3 regions of the Vreelandella sp. H-I2 genome follow, and region 1 is predicted to be linked to each of the others. Evidence: predicted binding sites of a transcription regulator. Region 1 holds the regulator's gene; each other region holds the start of a gene.
What was found. The regulator sigma-54, encoded in region 1, starts transcription at its own class of promoters, with help from an activator protein. The targets are predictions, from matches to a motif close to TGGCACNNNNNTTGCTNT.
Positions count from the first base shown of each region.

Region 2: a site for sigma-54 is predicted at 2,980-2,997, ahead of urtA (urea ABC transporter substrate-binding protein). Genes of this name have one in related genera too.
Region 3: a site for sigma-54 is predicted at 6,156-6,173, ahead of speB (agmatinase). Genes of this name have one in related genera too.

Region 1 is NZ_JBRAMC010000005.1:392,049-399,367, reverse strand. It holds gene lptB (LPS export ABC transporter ATP-binding protein) at 1-401, shown strand, start outside; gene ACUVOF_RS14965 (RNA polymerase factor sigma-54) at 545-1,960, shown strand; gene hpf (ribosome hibernation-promoting factor, HPF/YfiA family) at 2,059-2,367, shown strand; gene ACUVOF_RS14955 (PTS sugar transporter subunit IIA) at 2,372-2,842, shown strand; gene rapZ (RNase adapter RapZ) at 2,932-3,864, shown strand; gene ACUVOF_RS14945 (HPr family phosphocarrier protein) at 3,910-4,179, shown strand; gene pmbA (metalloprotease PmbA) at 4,197-5,537, opposite strand; gene yjgA (ribosome biogenesis factor YjgA) at 5,646-6,179, shown strand; gene tldD (metalloprotease TldD) at 6,219-7,319, opposite strand, start outside.
Region 2 is NZ_JBRAMC010000008.1:80,104-87,422, forward strand. It holds gene urtB (urea ABC transporter permease subunit UrtB) at 1-1,397, opposite strand, end outside; gene urtA (urea ABC transporter substrate-binding protein) at 1,503-2,864, opposite strand; gene ACUVOF_RS18605 (tripartite tricarboxylate transporter permease) at 3,278-4,807, opposite strand; gene ACUVOF_RS18610 (tripartite tricarboxylate transporter TctB family protein) at 4,807-5,259, opposite strand; gene ACUVOF_RS18615 (Bug family tripartite tricarboxylate transporter substrate binding protein) at 5,259-6,260, opposite strand; gene ACUVOF_RS18620 (response regulator) at 6,433-7,164, opposite strand; gene ACUVOF_RS18625 (ATP-binding protein) at 7,157-7,319, opposite strand, start outside.
Region 3 is NZ_JBRAMC010000004.1:153,895-161,213, reverse strand. It holds gene recQ (DNA helicase RecQ) at 1-169, opposite strand, end outside; gene ACUVOF_RS11515 (carbohydrate ABC transporter permease) at 234-1,076, opposite strand; gene ACUVOF_RS11510 (carbohydrate ABC transporter permease) at 1,073-1,957, opposite strand; gene ACUVOF_RS11505 (ABC transporter substrate-binding protein) at 2,021-3,301, opposite strand; gene ACUVOF_RS11500 (ABC transporter ATP-binding protein) at 3,347-4,477, opposite strand; gene ACUVOF_RS11495 (sigma-54 interaction domain-containing protein) at 4,580-5,998, opposite strand; gene speB (agmatinase) at 6,294-7,244, shown strand.

The DNA of each region.
Region 1 (7,319 bases):
TTAACCGCAGCGATCGGGAACAGCGCTTAGAGGCTTTGCTTGAAGACTTTCATATCACGCATATCCGCGACAATCTAGGCATGAGCCTATCGGGCGGGGAAAGAAGGCGTGTGGAAATCGCTCGCTCACTAGCGACAGAGCCTGCCTTTATTTTGCTAGATGAACCTTTTGCTGGCGTAGACCCAATTTCGGTAGGCGAAATAAAAACCATCATCCGTGCGCTAAAGCAGCGCCATATTGGTGTGCTAATTACTGATCACAATGTGCGTGAAACACTCGATATTTGTGACATCGCCTATATCGTGGGTGATGGACAAATCATCGCTAGCGGCTCCCCAGATGCCATTCTCACAAACCAGAAGGTGAGAGATGTTTATTTGGGTGCTGACTTTCGTCTGTAAGGCTTTTTTTAATTCTAACACTTCTTTTTGGCCTCTAAATAGTGGTCTACAATGACTTTGCCACCAATGGCATGCTTATTGCACTTGCACCTAATCCTCACTCGCACTAGTGTGGAGGATTCTGAATAACGAGTGGTTCTCAGATGGTCATGAAAGCTTCTCTACAACTGCGTATCGGCACACAGCTGACCATGACACCTCAGCTGCAGCAGGCCATCGCCCTGTTACAGCTATCAACGCTGGACCTTCGTCAAGAAATTCAGCAGGCCTTAGACGCCAACCCCCTGTTGGAACAGGAAGATGAATTTAGCGAACAGGCCGTCAGCGAGCCTAAAGAAGAAGAGTGGTCCGAAAGTATTCCCACCGAATTATCAGTAGATAGCGACTGGTCAGATACCTACCAGGATATCGGCAGTCACGGCGCCAGCAGTAGTGAAGGGCCCGACTTTGAGCGTCAGGCTGCCGGCCAGAGCCTTCATGGGCACTTGCTATGGCAACTGGCGATGACCGATTTTGGCGCGCGTGAACAGCAGGTCGCGGAAAGCTTAATCGATGCGTTAGACGCTAACGGCTATATAACCCAACCGCTCAATGACATCCGCGAAGGGCTTCGCACTCAAGGCATTGACGGACTTAGCCAGCGTGAAATAGAAACCATCTTGCTCAAGCTCCAGCAGTTTGAGCCAACGGGCATTTTTGCCCGCGACCTGCGTGAATGCCTAATGCTGCAGTTGGCGGCCCTTCCTGATGATACCCCGCTGCTGGTCCCCGCTCGCCGCTTAGTGCGACAGTTTCTTGAAGCGTTGGGCAAAGATGACATGCGATTGCTAAAACGCCGACTGGGCCTTGATGATGACCAGTTGGCGGATGTCATTTTGTTAATACGCAGTCTTGATCCACGCCCAGGCAGCGCCTATGGCGATACCGACGACAGCTACGTAACGCCGGATCTCGTCGTACGTCATGACCATGAAGGCTGGCATTTAGAACTCAACCCCGAGGCGCTGCCACGGCTGCGGATACAACCTGACTATGCCAGCTTGATAAAGCGTGCAGACAAAAGTCAGGACAACCAGTTTCTTAAAGAGCACCTTCAGGAAGCTCGCTGGCTGATTAAGAGTCTTTCAAGCCGCAACGATACGCTGCTACGTGTTGGTCGTGAAATTATCACACGACAAATTGGCTTTTTAGAGCATGGCGAAGAAGCGATGAAACCCTTAATACTCGCCGATATCGCCGAAGCCGTGGAAATGCACGAGTCAACTATTTCACGGGTGACCACTCAGAAATATATCCATACACCTCGGGGCGTTTTTGAGCTCAAATATTTTTTCTCAAGCCAGGTGAGCGGGCAGGATGGCGACAGCCACTCCAGTACGGCTATCCGCGCACGGCTCAAGAAGCTGATCCAAGAAGAGCCGCCTGGCAAGCCGCTTTCGGATAGCCGCTTAGTCACGCTATTAGATGAGGGGGGCATCCAGGTGGCACGTCGCACGGTGGCCAAATATCGCGAAGCGATGGGCATTCCCTCCTCCAGTGAACGGCGCCGTTTGCGCTAGCACTCGTTAACGTCTCAGGGAAACTCTCGACAAGGGCTTTGCAACGCGGCAAAAAGGGTTACAATCGAAGTACAGTCCGATGGATAAGGAGTACGTCAATGCAAGTTAATATCACTGGTCATCACGTAGAACTGACCGACGCCTTGCGTGACTATGTCAACGAAAAGCTTGAACGTGTAGAGCGCCATTACGACAATATAACCACGGTGCAAGTCACCTTATCAGTGGAGAAGGAGCGCCAGCATGCTGCCTGTACACTGCATGCTGCAGGCGCTGACTTACATGCCGAAGCCATAGACAGTGATATGTACGCCGCTATTGACGCACTAGCGGACAAAATTGACCGTCAACTCGTTAAACATAAGGAAAAAGCACAAGCTCGCGCCCAAGGCGCAGGTGTGCGTTAATTCAATGACGTTGGAAACCATACTCCCCCCGGAACGTGTTCTCTTCGACGTACCCGGGGGCAGCAAAAAAAGGGTGCTGGAGTTTTTCAGCACCTTTATTGCCCAAAATATCCCCAGCCTGGACAGTCAAGAAGTGTTTAGCCGTTTAATCGGTCGAGAGCGCTTAGGCAGTACAGGTATTGGTAACGGTGTGGCTATTCCCCACGCGCGCAGCCCCCACTGCTCTGCTCCTATCGCAGGTTTTTTAAAACTGGCAGAAGCGATTGATTTTGATGCTATCGACGGCGACCCGGTAGACTTGGTGTTTGTACTGCTAGTACCGGAAGAAGCCGATGATACGCATCTTTCTCTGCTAGGCCAGGTGGCGACCATTATGAATGATGCGGACACACGCCAGCAGTTGCGTAAAGCAGGCAGCCAGCGTGAGCTACTTGAGCTGATTACTGGCAAGATTCGTGAGCAGTCAGCAACCTGAGGGCCGTATAAACCTGTTTTTGAGCAGTTCAAACAACTGTTTCCGCTTACCACCCTCAACGCAGCTTGATCAAAGCAAAGAGAGACTCTATGCAACTGGTGATTATTAGCGGCCGCTCAGGGTCAGGTAAATCTATTGCCTTACAAGCGCTCGAGGATCTTGGCTATTACGCAATTGATAATCTTCCCGCCATGCTGCTGGGGTCGTTGGTTGACGAACTACGCGACCAGGGAGGCCGCGCCCACTTGGCGGTCAGCATCGATGCTCGCAACTTACCCGGTGCACTGGAGCGTCTGCCCTCGCTGTTAGAGGAGCTATGCCAGCGTAAAATTGATTTTCAAGTCATCTACCTGACGACCGATGCGCGTATTCTGCTTGAACGTTACTCCGCTACGCGACGGCGCCATCCGCTGACGCGCGATAGTGAAATGACGCTGGAAGAGGCGATTAATAAAGAAGAAGAAACACTGCATGATATTCGTGATCTAGCCGACTTACTCATCGATACATCACGCTTATCGGTACACGATTTGCGTCGTCGCATTACCGATCAAGTAGCGCACCAACGGCGCGATAAGTTGACACTGACACTCGAGTCTTTCGGTTACAAACGGGGTGTACCGTTAGACGCCGACCTGGTATTCGACGTTCGGTGTTTGCCTAATCCTTACTGGGATCCGACGCTACGTCAATTCACTGGACGCGACGCTAATATTGTGGCTTTTTTAAGCAGCTACCCGATTGTTGACGCCATGAGAGATGATATTCAGGCATGGCTTGAACGTTGGCTACCTGCTTATAAGAATAGCCAACGCAGCTACATGACTATCGCTATTGGCTGCACGGGTGGCCAACACCGTTCGGTCTATATGGTCGAACAATTAGCTGAGAGACTGGCACACAGCATAGGCGAGGTTCAATTACGTCATCGCGAACTAGGGCTGCAATATACGTTGGGAGGACAGCCAGACGTACCTTTAGCCAGCACTGTTTACAGCGACGAGCGACAAGAAACCTCTTAAGTGCCTCTACCCAATAATGACACCACTCGGCGAAAAGGAACCAGGGTGCCAGAAAGAATACTCACACTCACAAACCAACGCGGTTTACACGCACGCGCAGCCACTAAACTGGTTAAATGCGGCCAACATTTCACGGCAAAAATACGGATCTACAAGCAACATCAGGTGGCCGACGCCGCTAATATTATGTCATTGCTAATGCTAGCTGCCCCTTGCGGTACTGAGCTAAAGGTTAATGCAGAAGGGGACGACGCCGAACAGGCGCTTGATGCTATTCAAGCGCTGTTCGAAGCCCGTTTTGAAGAAGATCAGTAACCGCCCGCTTTTACTTGTCAGTCACCAGCCACCGTCATTGCATCTATTAACCAGCTTCCCGTGTGTACGCTGCCACGGGTATCGGTATCATCACCAATACCCACTAACCCAGCAAACATCCGTTCCAGGTTTCCGGCAATCGTAAACTCTTCGACAGGGTACTGTACTTTGCCGTTTTCGACCCAGAAACCTGCTGCCCCACGGGAATAATCACCGGTAACACCGTTAACGCCCTGCCCCATCAACTCGGTTACCCAAATACCCCGCCCCATTTCTTGCAACAGACTTTCACGGGATTGCAGCGGTGTTGCTAAACGCACGTTACGCGCCCCACCAGCATTGCCCGTGGTTTGCATACCCAATCTTCGAGCACTGTACGAAGAGAGCATATAACTGGCTATGCGGCCCTGGTCGATAAAGCGATTATTTCGAGTTTGCACGCCCTCACCATCAAACGGCGAACTCGCTGTAGCGCCTACTTCCATTGGCCTTTCTTCAAGGCTAAACCACTCGGGAAACAGCGGTGTGCCGAGCCGGTCGCACAAAAACGAGGCCTGACGGTAGAGCGCGCCACCGGCTAACCCACCGAGCAGATGGCCAATCAGACCGCTGGCCAACGACGGGTCAAACAGTACTGGAAAGGTGCCTGTTGGAGGGCGTTTAGCGCCGAGCCTACGCAGCGTACGCACCGCGGCTTCGCGCCCGACCTCGGCCGGGTCACGTAGCGCCTTCGGATCGCGCGCAGACGTATAATCGTAGTCACGCTGCATACCGCTAGCATCCTGGGCAATCAGCATACATGAAAGGGAATGACTGCTGCCTTTTTGGGTGCCTATAAAACCGTGACTATTGGCGTAAACGCGTACCCCTTCGCCGCTGGAGAGTGACGCACCATCCGACTGGGAAATACCCTCTACATCGCGTCCCGCCTGTTCGCAGGAAAGCGCCAGCTCGATTGCCTCATCCGTTGTGAGGGCCCAGGGGTAGTGCACTTTTAGATCGGGCAGCTCAGACGCCATGAGTGATGCATCGGCCAGCCCAGCGGCCGGGTCTTCACCGGTATAGCGGGCGATCGCCAGCGCTTTCTCTACCGCTGCCTGAATCGAGGCACTGCTGGCATCAGTCGATGAAGCGCTGCCTTTACGCTGACCGACGTAAAGCGTAACGGCAATACCCTGGTCACGCGATAACTCTACCGTTTCAACTTCACCCAGGCGCACACTGACACCTATACCCTGGTCAACGCTTGCGCCTACTTCAGCAGCATCTGCGCCCATGTGCTTTGCCAGCGCTAGCGCCTCTTCGGCCCGCGCGGTCAATAACGCCTGCTGCGCGGATGCATCAAATGCCTGTGCCATATAGCCTCCTTTTCCACCGAATGCCTCTTAATAGAATGTCTTCGGCGAATCAATGTTGTTCTCGCAGCTGGTATAATGCCGCAACGAATCTTGTCTATGAGTCACACTATGCGTAAGCAACGTCCCGATACCGTCCCAAGTACTAATGAACTAGAAGAGCAGGAAGAACGCCCAAGCAAGTCGCAACTCAAACGCGAAATGCATGCCTTACAGGCACTTGGGGAAACCTTAATCGCCATGCGACCGGCAGAGCGCGCCCGTTTCCCTCTTTCTGATGATATGCTGCGTGCTATCGAAGAAACCTCGCGTATCCGCTCTCACGAAGGCCGCCGTCGGCATATGCAGTACGTCGGCAAATTAATCCGTAAAGAGGATCTCACCGCTATTCAAGGCGTGTTCGACGCCATTGACCAAGAGCAGGAGCAGCGCGACCACGCGTTTCACCGCCTCGAAAAATGGCGTGATCGCTTAATTGACGAAGGCGATGCGGCGGTCGACCAGTTTATGGCCGAGTACCCGAACGCGGACCGCCAGACGCTGCGTCAATTGATTCGCAATGCACAACGTGAGCGCGAGCAGGGCAAACCACCCACAAGCTCGCGCAAGCTCTTCAAACACCTGCGAGAAACCCTCGCTCTTTAAAGGCGGCTCTTTAAAAACAACCTCTCTTTAAGAATGAACTTAAGACTGGGTACCACCGACGGTCAGCTCATCCAATTTCAACGTGGGCTGGCCGACACCCACTGGTACCCCCTGCCCCTCTTTGCCACATACGCCGATACCGGTATCCAACGCCATATCATGACCAATCATAGAGACCCGCTGCATCGCTTCCGGGCCATTACCAATTAACGTTGCCCCTTTTACCGGCGCTGTCACTTTGCCGTCTTCAATCAGGTAGGCTTCACTGGCGGAGAACACGAATTTACCCGAGGTGATATCCACCTGACCGCCACCGAAACTCACTGCATAAATGCCCCGTTTAACGCTTTTGATAATATCACTGGGCTCATCTTGGCCAGCGAGCATCACTGTATTGGTCATACGCGGCATCGGTAGGTGGGCAAAGGACTCTCGTCTCGCATTCCCAGTGGGAGCCATCCCCATTAGCCGCGCGTTGAGCTTGTCCTGCATATATCCCGTTAAAATACCGTTTTCAATGAGCGGTGTGTATTGACCCGGTGTGCCCTCGTCATCCACGCTCATTGAACCGCGGCTATCCGATATCGTTGCATCGTCCACAATCGTGACACCCTTGGCCGCGACGCGTTTACCCATCTTCCCGGCAAAAGCGGAACTGCCCTTGCGATTGAAATCTCCCTCAAGGCCGTGCCCCACCGCTTCATGGAGTAAAATTCCCGGCCAACCTGATGCCAGTACCACAGGCATTTGCCCAGCGGGGGCATCAATGGCTTCAAGATTGACCAGCGCCTGACGAACCGCCTCTTTAGCGTACAGTTCCGCCACCTGGTCATCGCGCAGCTTCGCCATGGAGTATCGACCGCCGCCTCCCGCACTGCCGCGCTCACGGCGACCGTTTTTAACCGCAATGACACTGACATTGAAGCGCACCAGTGGACGAATATCGGCAGCCAGCGTGCCATCACTGGCCCGGACCAATACCACCTCATAGGTACCCGAGAGCGAGGCGCTCACCTGGCTGATACTCGGATCAGCGGCACGCGCCACTCGATCAGCCTGTTTCAACATGGCAACTTTATCTTCCGCACTTAGCCCCGCTAACGGATCTATACCGGCATAACGCGACAGGGCTGACACAGG
Region 2 (7,319 bases), on a different contig from region 1:
GTAAGCTGGGAGAGCGCGACACCGGCAAGGCCGGCCACGCCGGAGCCTAGCGCAAAGGTCATGATATCCACGCGGGTCGCGCGAATGCCCATGGAGCGCGCCATGGCGCGGTTTTGGGTCACGGCACGCACCTCAAGCCCCAGCCGTGTGCGGCGCATGATCAGCATCAGGCCTGCAAACACCACCAGCGCAAAGCCGAGCACATACATGCGATTGAGCGTCAGCGACAGCGCATCATTCACCACTAGCGAACCACTCATCCACTCGGGGGTAATGACGGTACGGTTGAGCGGTGAAATCACCGTGCGCACCAGCTGTTGCAGAATCAGGCTGATACCAAAGGTTGCTAGCAGGGTTTCCAGCGGGCGGCCTTTGAGGAACTGAATCACGCCGCGCTCAATCGCCACACCCGCTAAGGCGGCAACCATAAAGCCTGCGGGAATCGATAGAATCAACGCCAAGCCCGGCTGGCCAGGCAGCAGTTGCTGCATTGCCCAGGTGGTGTAGGCGCCCAGCATCATGAGCTCGCCGTGGGCCATGTTGATCACGCCCATGACCCCGAAGGTAATCGCCAAGCCAATGGCGGCTAGCACCAATACCGAGCCAAGGCTCAAACCGAAATAAAGGGTTTCCAGGCCGCGGTTGATCTTGAGCTGCTGCTCGATGCCCGCCAGTGAAGCGGCAGCGGCATTGGCGACGACCGGATCATCACTGTTGGCTGCCCGGCTTAACGCTACACGCGAACGCGGGTGCAGGCTGCCGTCCAGCGCTTCGACCCCGGCCATTTCACCGGCTTCAGCGCGGTAGATCGCCACGGCCTGAGTCAGCCGGTAGCGCACCTGCTCGTCCTCTTCCTGTTCGATCAGATCATCGAGTGTGGGCACCAGCTCACCGTCTACTTCACCTAACAGGCGCTCGGCCGAGGTGCGGCGGCGTTCAACGTTAGGCGAGTAGAGGTCAACTACCGCGATGGCACTGCGCAGTTGATTACGCAGGTTGTTGTTAATGCCGATACGCTCCAGGTCACGGCGGGACATTTCACCCAACGCTTCGCCGGTCAGTACATCGGCTACCGGCCAGTCGCGGCCGCGGTTTTCCAATACCAGTACAAAGCGGCCTTCTTCGGTGCGCTGTAGGCGGCCATCCAGCAGGGCTTGCAGCCAATCACGGGCGCGCTCATCGTCGCTTTGCAAAATCGCGGTAATGGCTTTGCCTTTGGCGGTGTAGGACTCAACGTCCAGTGCTTCTAGCAATTCAAGGGCGGCACTGTTGTTAGCGCCCGCATTATCAGAAACAGAGCTATCAGCGCTACTGGCGGCATCTGTTTGTGCCTGCGCAGTGAGGGTGGCCCCCAACAGCAGGAAGCAGAGCAGCGCCAAGGAAAGGAAACGCCTCATGGGGTTCTTCCTTTGGTTATTTAAAAACGGTTATCTAAGAGGGAAAGATAGCGTGCTCCTTGCCGCGCCAACATCGAACCACGGCGCGACAAGGGGTGTTATGCTTTACTCAGCGAGTGCCGCTTCGGCTTCTTCTGCTGCGGTGCTGCCACCGCACGAGCCGTTCACGACGTTGAAGTTGCCGCATTCCATCGGCTTGCGCCAATCGGCAATCAGGTCACGCGAGCCAGGTAGGTAGTCAGACCAGGCATCGCCCGCCACGGTAGACGGCGTTTGCCACACGATATCGAACTGACCGTTGTCCTGAATTTCACCGATCAACACCGGCTTGGTGATGTGGTGGTTGGGCATCATCGCCGCATAGCCGCCAGAAAGGTTAGGAACGGTCACGCCGATAATGGCGTCTTTAACCGTGTCGACGTCTGTTGTGCCCGCTTTGCGAACCGCTTCGGCCCACATGTTAAAGCCAATGTAGTGCGCTTCCATGGGGTCGTTGGTGACGGCCATATCGTCGCCGGTGTACTCGATCCAGGCATCAATAAAGTCGTAGTTGTCGTCGTTATCGACGCTCATGAAGTAGTTCCAGGCAGCCAGGTGACCCACTAGCGGCGCGGTATCAATACCGGTCAGCTCTTGCTCACCCACCGAGAAGGCGATAACCGGAATATCGGCCGCGTCGATGCCTTGGTTGGAAAGCTCGGTGTAGAACGGCACGTTGGCATCGCCGTTCACGGTCGAGATCACCGCCGTCGGTTTACCCTCTTCACCGAAACGGCGAATTTCTGCCACGATGTTCTGCCAATCGGAGTGACCGAACGGCGTGTAGTTGACCATGATGTCTTCGTCCGCGATGCCGTGCTCATCCTTTAGGTACGCTTCGAGGATACGGTTGGTGGTGCGCGGGTAGACATAGTCGGTACCCACCAGCGCAAAGCGCTCGATACCCACTTGATTGATCAAATACTCAACCGCAGGAATCGCCTGCTGGTTAGGCGCCGCGCCGGTGTAGAAGACGTTTTCAGAAGACTCTTCACCTTCATACTGCACCGGGTAGAACAGCAGGCCGTTAAGTTCCTCTACGACGGGCAGGACGGATTTACGCGATACCGAGGTCCAGTTACCGAAGATGACATCGACCTCTTCCTGGGCTAGCAACTCACGGGCGCGTTCGGCAAATAGCGGCCAGTTGGAGGCAGGATCCACCACCACGGCTTCCAACTGACGGCCCAGCAGGCCACCGGCTTCGTTCTGCTGTTCGATAAGCATTTCAACGGTGTCTTTAAGAACCGTTTCACTGATCGCCATGGTGCCCGAGAGGGAGTGCAGGATACCGACTTTAATCGGGTCATCTTCTTGGGCGATGGCGTGGGTACTGACACCCATGATGGCGGCGGTGAGTAGAGCGGTCGCAAAACGGCCACTTGAAAGGTATGGGCGTGGGTGTGTCGAGCGTTTGAGAGTGTGCATTGTTAATCTCCTTGCACCCCTTATGACTGGGGTTTGTTATGACCGGGGCTTGATGATTGGCTTCGCACTTGGGGGTGCTGTGTTAGCTCCCCAATACGTCCACTAGCCATTAACATCTGCAAGGGATGCGCCAGATTGGCACAAAGTTGCTTTATAGCTCTCTAATCAGCCACTTAATAACCGCCATAAAATCTCAATACTCACTACATGCACCACAATAAAGCGCTTGAACGCTGCTAAAGCACCCTATCAATGCACCTATCAGAACCGTTGCACCAATTAGAACCAGCGCACCCACTAGATACTCGGCCTGTTGGTGTGTAGACCAGCCAACTCACTTTTGCACTGTACATAATAAATGGGGCGCCGGCTTTCATCGGCGCCCCATTGCTTCAGACTGAACTCTTTAAGTATCAATCGCTTTCAGGCGAGCCTGAATTGGGTGTCGCTCCCTTCATTCCCCGACGCAGCAGGGGACCCAAGATATAAGGCAAGATCAACCCCAGCCCGGCAAATACCCAGAGGCCGATTGCCAGACCGCTATTCCATAGAATCATCCAATCACCATCGGAGATGTCCATGGCATGGCGTAAGTTCTTCTCCATCTCAGGCCCCAGCAACAAACCAAGAATCACTGGCACCAGCGGAATTTCAAGCTTACGCAGGACGTAACCGCCCACACCAAAGGCCACCATGAAGTAGAGATCAAAGATGGTGTTACTGATCGAGTAAATACCCACGAAGGCAATCATCGTGACGATCGGCAGCAGGTACATCGGCGGCACAGACAGCAGCTTGACGAAGATGCCCACCAACGGAATGTTGAGGACCAGCAGCAAGAAGTTACCGATCAACAGCGCTGCTATCACGCCCCAGACAATGTCGGCATTCTGGGTGAACATCAATGGTCCTGGTGTGATATTCAACGAAATCAACAAAGCCAACAGCACCGCCGTGGTGCCACTACCCGGCACACCTAGAGTCAACATAGGAACCAAAGCACCGCTGGACGCGCCATTGTTACCAGCTTCAGGCGCCGCAACACCGCGCGGGTCGCCTTGCCCAAAATAGCCTTTCTTACCTAACACGCGTTTTTCAAGGGTATAGCTGATGAAGCTACCCAACGAAGCACCAGCGCCAGGTAGCACACCGGCAACAAAACCCAGCACCCCGCCACGGAAACTGGTGGGTAGAATGTCGCGAATATCCTTCCAGGAGAGCGAAAGTTTGTTGACCTTCATCTTTTCCTTACCGCCACCGGCCCGTTCTTCGATGAAGAACAGCAGTTCGGAAATAGCAAACAGGCCGACGATAGCGATAATGAAGTCCACGCCTTCAAAGAGTTCAAGCACGCCGAAGGTGTAGCGCTGCACGCCGGTATTGTCGATACCTACAGTGGCGATCATTAGGCCAATGCTGGCGGCGACCACCGTTTTGATTGGGTTTTTACCGGTGATACCGCCTAAGGTAGCGAACGCCAGTAGGAAGAGCGCGAAATATTCTGCCGGGCCGAACGTCAGGGCGAAGTTAGCCAGCAGCGGCGCTAGTAGGATCAAACCAATAGTGGCGATTAAACTACCGATGAAGGAGGCCACGGCAGAGATTGCCAGTGCCTCGGAAGCCTTGCCCTTCTGGGCCATAGGATAACCGTCAAGACAGGTCATCATGGCCGGTTCGTCGCCGGGAATATTCAATAGAATCGATGATATACGCCCACCGTACATGGCACCCGCATACACTGACGTCAGCATAATCAGAGCCGTTTCTGGTGCGAGTCCCAAACTAAACGCCAGCGGTATCAGAATGGCCACGCCATTGGCGGGACCCAACCCCGGCAAGGCGCCGATCAAGGTGCCCAGGAAAGCACCTAGTAGGGCGAACATCAGGTTATGGGGCTGCAGAGCAACGCCAAAACCATCCATTAGGTAACCTAGAGTTTCCATCAGTTCACCTCCAGGAATGACAACAGACCCAGCGGCAAGGCGAGATCCAGCGCAAAACTGAACAAGAAATACACCACCACGCTTGAGATCGCCCCGGTCAGATAGGCTGCGACCGGGCGCGCACCCATCCGCCAGCAAAGCGTCCCCACGGCAAGCGTGGTGCTAATGATAAAGCCAAGCGGCTGCAGCAACATGGCGTACAGGATCAGTACTACCACGGCGATAATCAGCTCGACACCCGTTCGGCTCCAGGGCCAAGCGTTGTCGGGATCAGGGCGTACAATCAGATAAAGGCTGGAAATTGCCAGCACCACGGCGAGCAACTTCGGAAAAGTGTCTGGGCCAACGGCTTCGGCCCCACCAAACGGTTCAGGGAACTGAGTCGCGGCCCAGCCGTACGCGACGGCCAGGACGATCATCAGGACCCCAAAGATGCGGTCGTTGAAAGTCATTACTGGATTAGCCCAATATCTTTAGAAAGCTGTTCAATGTCATTGATCTGATTGAGTACGAACTCTTCGAACTCGCCAGCGGTCATGTGGAATGGCATCAAACCGTTCTGGGCCATGACACTCTGCCACTCTTCACTCTGATAAATAGTGTCCATGGCATCGGTCCAATACGCTTCAGCCTCTTCAGAGACATCCGCCGGCATATAAAAGCCACGCCAGTTGGGGCCAATAGCATCGATGCCTTGTTCACGGGCAGTGGGAATATCAGCCAGCTCACCAGGCAGACGCTCTTCAGAGAGGACCGCTAATACTCGCAAGTCGCCAGACTCCATGAAGCCCTGAGCTTCGGTGATATCACCGGTAAAGGCGTCCACGTGCCCACCGATCACCTGGGTTAATGCTTCGCCACCGTTGTTGTACGAGAGGTAGGCAATGCGCGGAAGGTTCTCGACATTGGCTGCCTGAGCGGCAATCAGCACTTTGAGATGATCCCATCCGCCTTTGGCGCTGCCACCAGCGAACTTAACGCTGCGTGGATCTTCCTTAAGCGATTCCATAAGTTCATTGAGGTCATCAATCTCAGAATCAGCGGCCACGGCGATAATCCCGTAATCCGCCCCAAGGGCACCGATCCAATTGACCTGATCAGCCGTCAACCCAGGGAATTGCCCTTGGGCCAAGCGAGTGGTCGTGGCAGTAGAGGCTGCAACCAGCAGATGGTCGTCGCCAGCGCGCTTGCTGACGGTATGGGCAAACGCTACACCACCACCGGCGCCAGCCATGTTGATGGTTTGTACATTCGCAGGAACTAGATCAAGTTCCTGCATGACGTTACCTACGCTGCGGCAGGTAAAATCCCAGCCGCCGCCCGGATCAGACGGCGCAATGCACTCCACCTTTCCTTCTGGCTCGAAGGCTGCAGCGGTGCTAGCAAAAGTGGTAAGCGTCGCTAGCGGAAGGGCCAGCAACGTTAAATACTTAAAGGAAGGCTTAATGATCATGGCGTTCTCCACGTGTCAGTGTTGTTGTATGGGGCGTCTTATTGTGAGACTGCACGTCGCGAACGTTAGAAGACCGCCACCCTGACCGACAAGCTTGTGCGCATAAAAGACAAAAAGTTCTTTACGAGCATTTTGTTCATTTTGTTCACGCCTGCTAGCTCACAGCGCTTTCTTATAGAGAATCTAGCCAGTCATGTGCCGCCTTCAACAGCCGATAACGACGTTCGGGCCGTCCTACGTCACCATAGCCCAGCTCAGCACTTACCGCCTGCTCGGCGACTAGAAATTCTAAATAGCGGCGCGCGGTGGAGCGGCTAGCGCCCATGATGTGCGCCATTTGCATGGCGGTGAGGGAGTCGGGGGCATCGGCCAGGGCATCGACCACCCGGCGCAACGTCAACCGATCAATGCCTTTGGGCAGCGTTTGAGTTTTGGCACGCGACGACTCCCCGGGCTGCAAGCGCGCCAGCACAGAATCCAGTTCGTCTTGGTTCATTTCTGCCCGGTTGGCCAAGGCTTCACGCTCGCGACGAAAGCGGGTCAACATTTGCCTCATTCGTATGGCTTCAATCGGTTTAATGAGATAGTCGAATACGCCACCACGCAGCGCCTCGCTGATGGTTTCTACTTCCCGCGCAGCAGTGACCATCACGATATCCACATGCACATAGTCGCGGCGAATCGCCCATAGCAGCTCTAAGCCTTCGACATCGGGGAGGTAGGCATCTAACAAAATCAGTTGGATGTTAGCGGCGTGTTCCGCCATCAGCGCCTTGGCTTCGCTGCCATTACGCGCCATACCCACTACATAAAAGCCATCACTCTGCTCAATAAAAGCGCTGTGGATATCGGCAATGCGAAAATCGTCTTCAATGACCAAGATGCCGTATTGCCTATCAGACATTGCCTTCCCCCTCACCGTTATGATCATTATTATGGTTTTTTTGGCATAGCGAGCGGTCAAGTACCGCAATAAAGCACGCGCCACCCAGCTCACTCTCTTCCAGCGTCACCGCGCCGCCATACTGGCGACAAAACCTGGCCACCAGCGCTAGGCCT
Region 3 (7,319 bases), on a different contig from region 1:
CCGGGATCTGATAGCACAGCGACTTACCACCGCCGGTGGGCATCAGCACCAGCGCATCGCCACCGGCTATTACATGCTCAGTGATGGCCTGCTGCGGGCCGCGAAAGCTGTCGTAGCCAAATACCTCCTGAAGTACCTTGAGGGTTGCCGGGTGAGGGTCGCCGTGCATCAATGCTCTCCATGTCTCGTGCTTGAGAGAGAATTGTCGCACGAAAAACCTGGGGGGCGTCTGCCTAGCGGATCCCTGCCCTTAAAAACGACTGCACGAATTGGCGCTGAAAGAGCAAAAAGGCAATGAGCAGCGGGGCGATACTAAGCAGTGTGGCGGCGCTGACGGTGGCCCAGTTAACGCCGGTTTCGGGCGCGGAAAATACCCCTAATCCTACCGTTAACGGGCGGCTCTCTACCGAGTTGGTAACCACCAGCGGCCAGATAAAGTTGTTCCAGTGGTGACTAATCGAGACCAGCCCGTAAGCAAGGTAGGTGGGCTTGGCTAGCGGTACGTAGACCTTCCATAGAATTTCCAGCCAGTTACAGCCTTCGATGCGGGCGGCGTCTTCCAGCTCCCTTGGGATGGTTTTAAAGGTTTGGCGCAGCAGAAAAATACCCAAGGCGCTGGCCACGTAAGGTAAGCCAATCCCGGTGATGGTGTTGATCAGCCCCAGCTCACTGGCGATGCGGTAGTTCTCGACAATCAGCACTTCTGGGAAAACAAAGAGCTGAATCAGCACCAGCATAAACAGAACGTTCTTGCCGGGAATCGGGAAGCGCGCAAAGGCAAACGCCGCCAGGGTACAGACCACAAACTGACCGATCACCACCCCTGTCACCAGCGCAAAGGTGTTCAGGTAGTAACGTGCAAAGGGCGCTTGAGACCAGGCGTTAGTGAAGTTCTCCAGCGTCAGCGGGGCGAAGAGCTCAAAGTTCACCATAAACTCGCTGGGGTGGAAGGCGGCCCAAAAGGCATACAGCAACGGAAAAATCCAAATAATCGCCAACAGCCACGCGGCCACGGTTTCCAGTGATGGAATTGAGACGAAGCGGGAGCGGGGTGCATAGATAGTCGTCGTATTCATTGGTAGTGCGTCCTACGATCTAGAATCGTGAACTTGAGCGTGGCAACGACGGCGAGTACCAGCAGAATAACCACCGTAATGGTGGCGGCTGTAGTGCCATCAAAAAACGAAAACGCGTTCTCGTAGACGTAGTAGAGCAGTAGGTTGGTGGCGTTATTCGGACCACCTTTGGTCAAAATAAACAGGTGATCCACCACCCTTACCGAGTTAATCAGGGCGTTGATGAGCACAAACAGCGTGGTGGGCATCAATAGTGGGAAGGTGACCCGCCAAAAAAAACTCCAGCGGCTGGTACCTTCAAGGTCGGACGCCTCTTTTAGCTCGGGTGGCATACTTTGCAGCGCCGCCAGGTAGAAGATCATAAAAAAGCCGGCTTCTTTCCACACCGACATCACGATCACCGAGCTTAACGCAACGCTTGGATCGCCCAGCCAGTTCACCCCGGAGAGGCCCAACATGCCGAGCAGTTTATTGAATAGACCAATCTGTGGCGCGTAGAAAAACATCCAAATATTGGCAGCGGCGATCATGGGTAGAATGGTCGGCGTAAAGTAGGCCATGCGCACAACGCCGCGCCCGCGCAGTTTGCCGTTAACGAATAGCGCCATGCATAAGGCCAGCGCGATAGAGGTGGGGATTGTACCGACGGCGTAGATTAAGTTGTTGCGAGCTACTTTCCAAAACGTCGGGTCATCGAACAATACCTGATAGTTTTCAAGCCCTACAAACTCAGTAGGGGCGCCCCGAAAGCCCGGTAAAAACAGGCTATTGATCACCGTCGTGATCGTCGGTAGATAAGCGAAAGTCGTCAGCAGTACCGCCGCCGGTAACAACAGTAGCGCACCGTAAAGCTGCATTTTATGGGAGGCGGTTAAGGACATGATGAAACACCGCAAGTGAAGGAAGCCGGGGCGAGCCCCGGCGAACAGTGAAACCTATAACAATTAACGGGCGTAGCGGCGCAGCACGCTATCGGCCTCTTGCTGCGCCTGATTAAGCGCTTCTTCCGGTGTCATTTGACCGGTCAGCGCCGCTTGTACGGCGTTATCCAGGGCGCGGCGAATGCGGCCACCCTGGTAGGTGGAGAGCTCCGCCGTGCCGTGTTCAAGCTGGTCGCGGGCGACGGCGGCGGGTGGGAACTCTTCAACATAGCTTTGTAGTGCCTCGGTTTCGTAAGCAGCGGGGCTGACGCCCATATAACCGGTTTCAATCGACCAGGCGGCGGCACGTTCTGGGGCGGTCATCCAGCGGATAAAGGTCATCGCCGCGCGCTGCTCCTCTTCGCTGGCGTCTTCAAAAATATAGAAGTTGCCGCCGCCAGTGGGACTGCCACGCTGGGTTTTCATCGGCAGCATGGCAACGCCAAAGTCGAAATCAGCTTCGCTGCGCACGGCGGTCAGGTTGCCGGTGGTGTGCCACATCATGGCGGTGGACTGCTCTAGGAAGTTCTGGCGCAGCGTGCCCCACTCGATGGTGCCATCGGGCATGGCATTATGCTCGTCAGCAAGCGATACCCAGTACTCCAGCGCTTCAACCGCTGCGGGGTCGTCAAAGTAGACCTCAGTGCCATCTTCGCTCATCAAGCGATGACCGTTCTGAAAAGCAAAGGCCTGGAACATCCAGTAGGGGTAGCCGGTAGAGGGCACCATCACGCCCCACTGGTCGCCGTTGGAGGCTTCCCGAACAGTGGCGGCCATCTCGGCCATCTCTTCCCAGTTTTCAGGCGGTGTTTCCGGATCTAGGCCAGCGGCTTCAAAAGCGTCCTTGTTCCAGAAAAGCACAATGGTGGAGCGCTGAAAGGGGATGCCGTAGGTTTTGCCATCCAGCTGGCCATTTTCCATCAGGCCGGGGTAGAAGCTATCCAGCCACTCGCGCTCCTCGTCGGTTTCGACTAGGTCATCGAAAGCCACAATGGCGTTCTGCTCAATCAGCTCGTACAGATCGATGGAGAACATGACTGACAGTTGCGGCGTGTCGCCAGCTTCCATGGCCGACATGGCGCGTACGCGGGTGTCGTCGTAGTTCCCGGCGTAGATCGCTTCGACGTTGATATCGGGGTGTTCGCTTTCAAACTCCGCTACTAGGTTGTCCACCACATCGGTGAGCGCCCCGCCCACCGAGACCGGGTAGTACATGGTCAGATCAACGCTATCAGCGTTAACCTGGGCGGCACTTAATAAGCCTGCTGCCAGGGCCGTCATCGCAAAAGGGATCCGCGCACGCATAAAAGACTCCACAAGTATCAGGACTGAATCAAGGTTAAAAAGCGATCAGTGTTGGAAAGAGCCCACCGCCGGTGGACGAGGAATGCTGCGGATTGGCGGAGCGAAATCGCTTAGTGGCATATCATCGCGCCGTAGGCCGTTAGCATCGAAAAGGTGTATGTTCTTGGACGCCCAATAGAGGCTGCATAGCTGGCCAGTCAATAGCGGTTTGCCGCTTAATCGAACGCGCAGGGTATGCGAGCCCACCTCGACATAGGCAATGGTATCTGCCCCCAAGTACTCTTCACTTAATACCTTGGCGGGTACGCCTGGCGATGCCGCTGGCCGTAGCTCAATATCTTCTGGGCGCACGCCCAAGTGTCCACCGGCGGCCTCCATTGGTGCCACGGGCGTGCTCGGCTCACCTTCGATGACGGCGCTAGTCTCACCGGCCACCAACGGCAGCAGATTCATCGCTGGACTACCAATAAAGCTGGCGGCGAAGGCGCTGGCGGGTCGGTTATAAAGTTCGTCAGGGGTGCCGTCCTGCACGATTTTGCCGTGTTGCATCAGAATGACGCGATCGCCCATGCTCATGGCTTCGACCTGATCGTGGGTGACGTAGATCACCGTCATGTTTAGGCGGCTCTGGAGCGCTTTGATTTCCCGACGCATGTCGCTGCGCAGTCGGGCATCCAGATTGGAGAGCGGCTCGTCCATCAGACAGATTGGATGCTCGGAGATAATCGAGCGTGCCAGGGCGACCCGCTGGCGCTGACCACCGGAAAGCTTGGCAGGTTTGCGGTCCAGGTAATCGGTGAGATCGACCAGTTCGGCGACCCTGACGAGCCGTTCGCGCTGTTCGGCTTTGGGCACTTTGCGGCTACGCAGGCCAAACACGATGTTGTCGGCAACGCTTAAATGCGGAAACAGCGCATAGGACTGGAACACCATGCTCAGGCCACGATCCCCGGGCGGCAGGCGCGTCACGTCGCGCTCGCCAATATGAATATGCCCGCTGCTTGCTTCTTCCAAGCCTGCGACCATGCGCAGCGTGGTGGATTTTCCACAGCCCGAAGGGCCCAGCAGAATGACAAATTGCCCAGGCGTGACATCGAAGGAGATGTCGTCGACAGCCGTGGTCGCGTCCCAACGTTTGGTGACGCGTTCCAGGCGGATACGCGATTGATTAGACATAGCACACACATCACCGGCTGTTGGTTGTTATTAGGTCAGCTTGTGTTGAAGATGTTGCCGTTGTATGACACTTATATAACAAACTTGTGTCAAGCGAAAAATTTACTTGGCGACTTTAATGCCGTAGCGCTGCAGCCTGCGCACCACGCTGGATTGGCTGATGCCCAGCCGCTCGGCGATGGCGTAAGTGCTAGGAAGTGTGTGGCATAGCGCTTGTAGCGCTTCTCGCTCCAAGCGTTCGAGGTACTGTTTGAGGTTTTCTTCCGGCGCAAGCGGTGCCACCAAAGGTGCGGGGGAGCCACTCGGCAAGCTGTCGGCGCGCTGTTCGGTATGTGCCTGTGCGGTAGGGACTTCAATTTGATCGGTGGGGCTTGAGAGCCAGGCCCGCTCCAGCCAGTTTTCCAGCTCGCGAACATTCCCTGGCCAGTCGCTGCCCATGAGGGTCGACCATACCTGATTGCCGAGAATTTTTTGCCGCCCATAACGTTGATTCAGCCTTTTTAAGCACGCTTCGACCATATCGGGGATATCCTCGCGGCGGTCGCGCAGCGGCGGCAGGGTGACCGGGATCACGTTGAGACGGTAGTACAGATCCAAGCGAAATAGCCCGGCTTCCACCTGTTTTCCCAAGTCCTGATTGGTCGCCACCACCAAGCGGAAATCGACCCGACGCGAGCGCGTATCGCCCAAGCGAGTCAGGCTGCCATCTTGGATGACTTTGAGCAGCTTGGTTTGCATCAACAGCGGCAGCTCGCCGATTTCATCAAGAAACAGCGTGCCACCCTCGGCCTGCTCTAGCAGCCCGGCTTTGCCCTGGCGAGCAGCACCGCTGAAAGCGCCGGGCTGGTAGCCAAACATTTCGGACTCGAACAGATTTTCAGGAATCGCCGCGCAATTGACGTCGATAAAAGGGCCGTTATGACGCTGGCTCCAGCGATGTAGCTGCTTGGCAAAAGCGGTCTTGCCCACGCCGGACTCCCCTAGCATCAGCACATTGGCGTCTGAAGGGGCGACCCGCTTGAGCAGCAGGGCAATTTCCCGCATCACATGGCTTCTGACCTGCAGGTTATCCAGGGCGTCATCCAACGCCTGCTCTTCGGCATCCGGCGCAGCCTGGCTGCGTTTTAAATGTTCGCTAAAGCGTTTTTGGAGCAGCGCGTATTCGTCCTGCAGCAACTGGAGGTCGGTTAAATCCCGCGAGCGACTGATAATGCGTTCCAGCTTGCCATTCACGAACACAGGGTAAGCTTCTGCAATGACGCGGCGGCCTGTGCCTGTGATTTGCATCAATTGCGCGGGCCGACGGGTGCGCATGACTTCCAGGGTGATGGAGGGCTTCAATACCCCGGCGGCCTGAAGCTGTTGAACGCTGCTGGAAAGTAGCTCTTCTCGCGACACTCCATAAACCGCTTCGGCACCTGGGCTGACATCCACGATCTGCCCATCGCCACTGACGATAAAAAAGTGGTCGTTGGCGGTTTCTACGATGGTTTGCAGTACGTGCTTGTCTATTTCACTCATTGTGTTTCTCTCGCGCCATCCCTTTCACTGCAGCCAGCCTTGCCCAAGCGATTCATAAATGAATGATTGATTCATTTATGAATCGTTGGCGTGCTTGTTTGATGCATTTTTGCATCCTTAGGCCGGTAATCCTACCTGTTTATCGCTAGCGCAGGGTTGGCACGTTCTGTGCAGGTTGTAAGAGCATAAGCAGAGCATCAGCAGAAGATAAGCCATAAGCAGAAGATAACAAGGCTGCGCTGGCCACTTAGATTTAGCCCCTATCAGCGCCATAACAATGCCTAAGGAGATAACGATGTCAGAGTTTAATCAGCCGCTGGGCGGCAATACCATGCCGCGCTTTGCAGGCCCCGCGAGCATGATGCGCCTGCCTACCCAAGAGACTGCAGAAGGTTTGGATGCTGCGTTTATTGGTATTCCCATGGATATTGGTACTTCGAACCGCCCCGGCACACGCCTTGGGCCACGCCAGATTCGCGATGAATCGCGCATGCTACGCCCTTACAACATGGCCACCGGCGCCGCGCCGTTTGAAAGCCTGCAAGTAGCTGATATTGGCGATGTACCGATTAATACGTTCCACCTGCCGAAAAGCGTCGACATCATCACGGCCTTCTACGACGACGTGTTGAAGCATGACTGCATTCCGCTGACGTTGGGCGGCGAGCACACGCTGACGCTGCCGATTCTGCGCGCGATGGCGAAAAAGCACGGCCCGGTAGGATTGATTCATATCGATGCCCACGCCGATGTGAACGAGCATATGTTTGGCGAGCTGATTGCCCACGGGACACCGTTTCGTCGTGCCCAGGAAGAGGGTCTGCTGGCCCACAATAAGGTAGTGCAAATCGGCCTGCGCGGGACCGGTTACGCCCCTGAGGATTTCGACTGGTGTCGCGAGCAGGGCTTTCGTGTGGTGCAGGCTGAGGAGTGCTGGCATCGCTCGCTGACGCCGCTGATGGCTGAAGTGCGCGAAAAAATGGGCGATATCCCGGTGTATATCAGCTTCGACATTGACGGCTTGGATCCTTCTGTTGCCCCCGGTACCGGCACGGTGGAAATGGGCGGGCTGACTTCGGCCCAGGGGCTAGAAATTGTTCGCGGCGCGGCGGGCCTAAATATTGTCGGCTGCGACCTAGTGGAAGTATCACCACCCTATGACCCCAGCGGGAACACGGCATTAATGGGCGCCACGCTGCTGTATGAAATGCTCTGTGTATTGCCAGGCGTTAAACACAGCGAATGACGCCAACCGGATGGCTAACAAATAAATAGCGACTAAATAATAACAGTACTGACCTAACAACGCCGCCAGCCCACT